3 regions of the Proteus terrae subsp. cibarius genome follow, and region 2 is predicted to be linked to each of the others. Evidence: riboswitches for the same ligand, from Rfam matches in the RefSeq annotation. Region 2 holds a riboswitch; each other region holds the start of a gene.
The links. A riboswitch is a leader RNA that binds a small molecule or an ion and turns the genes downstream of it on or off. The one in region 2 is predicted to bind thiamine pyrophosphate.
Positions count from the first base shown of each region.

Region 1: linked by a shared signal. The riboswitch ahead of thiC (phosphomethylpyrimidine synthase ThiC) and the one ahead of thiB (thiamine ABC transporter substrate binding subunit) in region 2 are both predicted to bind thiamine pyrophosphate.
Region 3: linked by a shared signal. The riboswitch ahead of thiD (bifunctional hydroxymethylpyrimidine kinase/phosphomethylpyrimidine kinase) and the one ahead of thiB (thiamine ABC transporter substrate binding subunit) in region 2 are both predicted to bind thiamine pyrophosphate.

Region 1 covers NZ_CP047349.1:3,577,623-3,579,829, forward strand. Annotated here, with positions in the region: gene GTH25_RS16400 (HAD family hydrolase) at 138-818, shown strand; TPP riboswitch at 863-985, shown strand; gene thiC (phosphomethylpyrimidine synthase ThiC) at 1,127-2,207, shown strand, end outside.
Region 2 covers NZ_CP047349.1:3,093,699-3,095,905, forward strand. Annotated here, with positions in the region: gene ptsP (phosphoenolpyruvate--protein phosphotransferase) at 1-465, opposite strand, end outside; gene rppH (RNA pyrophosphohydrolase) at 474-1,004, opposite strand; TPP riboswitch at 1,117-1,214, shown strand; gene thiB (thiamine ABC transporter substrate binding subunit) at 1,330-2,207, shown strand, end outside.
Region 3 covers NZ_CP047349.1:2,268,104-2,270,310, reverse strand. Annotated here, with positions in the region: gene pagP (lipid IV(A) palmitoyltransferase PagP) at 1-228, opposite strand, end outside; TPP riboswitch at 921-1,009, shown strand; gene thiD (bifunctional hydroxymethylpyrimidine kinase/phosphomethylpyrimidine kinase) at 1,061-1,858, shown strand; gene fbaB (class I fructose-bisphosphate aldolase) at 1,922-2,207, opposite strand, start outside.

The sequences.
Region 1 (2,207 bases), 480 kb from region 2:
TTCTATCCAAAATAATGATATAGAATAGAGGATACTCTTTTTAGCAAGAACCACTCAATGAATTATAACTATCTTCTATAATTCATTAGTATTCCTAAACATAAATATAAATTTTATTAATAGTAAGAACCGTTAGAATGACAGATAAAATAAAAAATAAAATTGCTATTTTTGATCTAGATGAAACACTTTTAGCAGGCGATTCTAGTCGCTTGTGGACAAACTATTTGTGGGATAAAAAAATAGTCACAGATCCTCATTTTTTGAAACTAGATGAACAAATGATCGCAGACTATTATGCTGAAAAGCTGAATATAAACCAATATCTTTTTCAACATCTAGCATATTTTAAACATTATGATATAGATAAGATAAATCATTGGGTTAATGACTTCACTGAAACAAGAATTAAGCCTCTACTTTACCCACAAGGAATATCAATAATTACACAATATCGACAGCAAAATATTCCCGTTATAATTATCTCAGCAACAATGTCCTTTCTAGTTTATGCTATTGCAAAGCAACTCAATGCAGACGTTTCAATGGGTATTGATATGCAAATTAAGGACAATCATTACACTGGATTTATTGAAGGTATTCCTACATTTCGAGAAGGAAAAGTTGAGCGTTTAAATCAATGGAAAGAAGCTAACAACATTAATTATACTTATATTTATTTCTATACTGATTCATCTAATGATCTCCCATTATGTTACCAAGCAGACCATGTTATCGCGGTTAATGCAGATAAAAAATTAACTCAAGTTTCAGATGAAAAAGCATGGGAACAACAACATTGGGATTTAAATAAATAACCCATGTCGGACTTGTAGTTTTTAAAATCTTTCATATACTGGATGTCTTCTTGTCGGAGTGCCTAGTGTTTATAAGGCTATTATAAACACAGGCTGAGACCGTTAATTCGGGATCCGCGGAACCTGATCGGGTTAATACCCGCGAAGGGAACAAGAGTGATTCGACCTTTTGATAGCTTCATTGCGTATATTTTTTACACACCTATATACACCTATCTGTCGATACTCCCTGCGACCTCCAGACAAGCATTTTTCTCAATATTCACCCGACAGGCAATTAGCCTGCATGATATTTATTAGGAAATGCTATGTCCCAAAATCAAACTATATCCGTTAAAGATATTTCACCAACAAACAACAAACAACGTCCACGAAAAGAGCAACGTGATGCCGCTCAAGCGTTTATCAGCACTATTCAAGGTGTCAGTTTCCCAAATTCAAACCGCATTTACCTCGAAGGAACACGTACTGATATTCAAGTACCAATGCGTGAGATCCAACTTGATAAAACACTAGTAGGAGGATCAAAAGATTCCCCTGTTTTTGAAGATAATGAACCTGTACCGGTGTATGACACATCAGGCCCTTATGGTGATCCCGCTTCTCAACTCGACGTTAATCTTGGATTAAAAAAAATACGCCAACCATGGATTGATGAGCGCAATGATACTGAAGTGCTTTCTCTTTTAAGTTCCGATTTCACCCAACAGCGCCTTTCTGATACTGGGTTAGAACATTTACGTTTTCCCTTAAAACCAAGCCCTAAAAAAGCGCTAAATGGTAAAAGTGTGACGCAATTGCATTATGCTCGCCAAGGTATTATTACGCCTGAAATGGAGTTTATTGCTATTCGTGAGAACATGGGTCGAGAGAGAATTCGTAGCGAAGTTTTACGCCAACAGCATGCAGGATTCAGCTTTGGTGCGCATCTCCCTGATAATATTACTCCTGAATTTGTACGCCAAGAAGTTGCTGCGGGCCGAGCGATAATTCCTGCCAATATCAATCATCCTGAATCAGAGCCAATGATTATTGGGCGTAATTTCTTAGTAAAAGTGAATGCCAATATCGGAAATTCCTCTGTTACTTCCTCCATTGAAGAAGAAGTGGAAAAGCTGATTTGGTCTACACGTTGGGGAGCAGATACTGTAATGGATCTCTCAACAGGCCGTTATATTCATGAAACGCGTGAGTGGATCATTCGTAACAGCCCAGTTCCTATCGGCACAGTTCCAATTTATCAAGCACTCGAGAAAGTTAACGGTATTGCTGAAGATCTCACTTGGGAAATGTTCCGAGATACCTTGCTTGAACAAGCAGAGCAAGGCGTTGATTACTTTACTATTCATGCAGGCGTGTTGTTACGTTATGTACCTATGACGGCAAAAC
Region 2 (2,207 bases):
TGATAATGTGGCACCAAGCTGTGTCGCCAGCGTCACCATAAAAGATTCTTCGCTCTCATTAAATAAGCGACGCTCTTTTTGCTGAACGACTAATACACCAAGGAGTTGGCGACGATAAACGATAGGAACGCCAAGAAAAGCGCGAAGATCATCTTCTTTAACTTGAGGAAGGTATTTAAAGCTAGGATGTTCACGAATATCAGCGAGGTTGATAAGCTCTGAAAGACGCCCCACTTCACCAACAACGCCTTCATCAAATGAAAGGCTAACAGCTCGCCCTCTAGGTTTTTTTAACCCTTTGGTCGCCATAAGATAAAAACAACTACGTTGTTTATCGGCAAGATAAATAGAACACACATCCGTGTGCATTGCCTGACACGTTTCCTTGACTAAGAGTTCAAGCGCTTCTGGAAGCCCTGCTGCCATAGCCACTTTTTCTACAATTTCTCGCAAACGTGTCAGCATAGTGTTATCTAATACCTTTTACGCCGATATCCATACGATGGACGCGGTAAAGACACTTGTTCTTGCAATGGCATGACTACTGGTGCGAACTCTTTCATGACACGTCGATAAACATCGCGTTTAAAAGAGACGACTTGTCGAACAGGATACCAATAACTCACCCAACGCCAGCCATCAAATTCTGGCGTTTTGCTTTGTTGAACATTAATGTCTTTATCATTACTTGTTAACTGCAAAAGGAACCAACGCTGTTTTTGTCCAATACAAACAGGTTTCGTGTCCCAACGCACCAAACGCTTAGGTAACTTGTAACGTAACCAGTTACGTGTGGAGGCAAGAATTTTGACATCCTTGCGACTTAACCCAACTTCTTCGAACAACTCTCGGTACATTGCCTGCTCTGGCGATTCTCCAGGGTTAATTCCTCCTTGAGGAAACTGCCATGAATGTTGCCCATAGCGACGAGCCCAAAGCACTTGCCCTTGCCGATTACAAATTACAATCCCTACATTCGGGCGGTAGCCATCATCATCGATCACTAGACTACCTCAATAACCAAATTTGAAAGATAACTCATTGTTTCATACTACCCACAAACGGTAAACCTCTATCAACAGACTTTGCACAACGCGCGTATTTATCTACAATGGGAAAATCTCAACGGGGTGCCTTTCTATTTCTAGGCTGAGAAAAACTCGTGGAACCTGATCCAGCTAATACTGGCGTAGGGATTTGAGTCAGGATGTTGCAATATTTATTGGTTTGCCATCCTCACTCCTCAGATCCTACCTGACTTTTACTGAGGAACTAAACGTGTTAACTAAATCACTTCGCTTTACTTTCTTGCTCAGCGCACTGGGTATTATGAGCACTTTTTCGACTCAAGCTTTAGCACAAAAACCCACACTCACTGTTTACACTTATGATTCATTTACCGCAGATTGGGGTCCAGGGCCTGCAATAAAAAAAGCGTTTGAACAGCAATGTGATTGTGAACTAAAACTGGTTGCTCTGTCTGATGGTGTGTCTTTACTTAATCGCTTACGTATGGAAGGTGATAAAAGTAAGGCGGATATTATTTTAGGATTAGATAACAATTTGATCCATGCAGCAAAAGAAACTGGGCTTTTCGCACCAAGTAATATCGATACATCTAAACTCACCTTACCTGAAAAATGGACTGACGACACTTTTGTACCTTATGACTACGGCTACTTTGCTTTTATTTATGATAAAAACCGTATCCAAAATCCGCCTAAAAGCATGGCCGAACTGCTAAACAGCAAAGAAAAATGGAAGATCCTCTATCAAGATCCTCGCACCAGTACTCCAGGTTTAGGTTTAATGCTATGGATGCAGTCACTTTATCCTGAAAACACCGCGACTGAATGGAAAAAATTGTCAGAAAAAACGCTGACCGTCACTAAAGGTTGGAGTGAGTCTTATGGCTTATTCTTAAAAGGTGAAGGTGATTTTGTGCTGAGTTACACATCATCTCCGGGTTATCACATCCTAGCAGACAAAAAAGATAACTATGCAGCAGCGATTTTTGATGAAGGACACTACTTGCAAGTCGAAGTTGCTGCAAAACTTAAATCGAGCAAACAACCTGAGCTAGCACAGCAATTTATGCAGTTTATGTTAACACCTGCATTCCAAGAAACTATACCGACTACCAATTGGATGTATCCTGTTATAGATATGCCATTGCCTGAGGTCTATTCTTTAATGCCTAAACCTGG
Region 3 (2,207 bases), 830 kb from region 2:
GTAATTATATTGGTCGTTATCCCAAGTTTGATTGATATTACGTTTAAATTTTCCCCAGTAGCTCTCGTTATTATTAGGTTGAGATGCGTTACTGGTGACTTGTTGGTTTTCTGTCGTAATAATCTGATGGGTATTTGTATTATTTTCAGAAGCGAAAGCCGAAGTGGTTAACGCAAGTGACAACAGCGTTGTGGCTAATACGCTAGGGTGAAAATAGGATGATGACATAATATAACTCCGAGTACGGCATAAACAGTGATTCTGGTGATGACAAATTAACATTACTAATAGTGTTATTTAACTGACAAATATTTAAGATAAGAGGTATCTGAAACTTTACTTCTTAAATAAAATCTTAAGGGATTAGAATCGGTTAAAAAGAAAATGAATAGATTTATTGTACTTATGAACGTAATTTTATCTGATATTAAATGCTGTTATTTTTTATGATAATGTATTGTTTTTAATAAAAAATTAAGTTTTTATTAGATTTTAAATAAATAACTAATAAATAAGGCCTGTAAGGTATAATTTAGGCTTAGTCATTTTCAACAGAAAAAATCCACAAAATATCTATTTTTATGACTTAATTGAAATATTGATATCAATTTGAGAAAAATTTAATATCAATAACATTAACTTATTAAAAGAGATAAATTTCCAGCAGGATAATAGGGTAACGAATAAAAATAGTTAAATAAAAAAAAAGAAAAACTCTTTGTTGGTTTATAAATCGTTTAAGTGGTGTAAGTTTTGTTTAGCTAAATGCCGATTTTTTGTGCAGAATATCCTAAAGTAAAAACGTGCGAATCATGTTTATTCATATGTTCTCAAAAAATAGATTACTTATTATTGAGATTAGCTATTAAACTAGCATCTTTATCTTGAGCGTGCGATACTCCTTATCGCCTGAATTTACAGGCTTTGGCTCGGGGCGCCTTATGGCTGAGATGAACCCGTATAACCTGATCTGGATAATGCCAGCGTAGGGAAGTCAAGGTAACTCTGCTGATTAACAGAGCCCGACTTTTCTGTAACTGGTGAAAGGAGGAGTTAATCAGTGAGATTCAATGCATTGTCTATCGCAGGCACCGATCCTAGTGGTGGTGCAGGTATTCAGGCTGATCTGAAAACATTTTCCGCACTGGGTGTTTATGGCACAACAGTAATGACAGCACTTGTTGCTCAAAATACCTGTGGTGTTCGTCGTGTCTATGATTTATCCCCCGATTTTGTTGCCGCTCAATTAGATGCTGTCTTGTCTGATGTTCGAATTGATAGTGCCAAAATTGGTATGCTCTCTAATGCCACGATTATTGATGTGGTTTGCGACAAACTTCAGCAATATGCCATTCCTTTTGTTGTGCTTGATACTGTAATGATTGCAAAAAGTGGTGATCCGCTATTGCAGCCAGATGCGGTTAATAAAATGCTCAATCAGCTGTTACCTTTGGTTGATTTGATCACGCCCAATTTACCTGAAGCAGCAGCGCTGCTAGGTTGTGAAGTCGCTCAAGATGAAGTAACGATGAAGCAACAAGGTTATGCGTTACTAAAACAAGGATGCAAAGCGGTGTTGATGAAAGGGGGGCATTTAACTGAAAATGAAAGTCCTGATTGGTTATTTACCCAAGATGGCGAGTGGCGATTTACTTCAAAACGCGTTAATACGAAAAATACTCATGGTACAGGATGTACTCTTTCAGCCGCTTTAGCTGCTATTCGTCCTCAAGTCTCTGATTGGCAAACTTGTGTTGAACAAGCAAAAACCTATTTACAGCAAGCGTTAGAACATGCCGACAGTTTAGAGGTTGGACTAGGTTTTGGTCCGGTACACCATTTTCATCGCTGGTGGTAAGGCTACCTACAACAACATTAAAAAAGCCACTCAGTTGAGTGGCTTTCACATTAAATCTATCAATTAAGCAATAGTGACAGATTTATTTAGATAAACATCTTGTACTGCATTAATTAGGGCAACGCCATCTTTCATTGACTTCTTGAATGCTTTACGTCCTAAGATCAAGCCCATACCACCAGCACGTTTGTTAATAACGGCGGTACGGACAGCATCTTCAAGGTCATTGTTACCTGAAGCACCACCAGAGTTAATTAATCCCGCACGGCCCATATAGCAGTTTGCTAATTGGTAACGAACTAAATCAATTGGGTTTTCAGTGGTGAGTTTTGTATAAACACGCTCATCA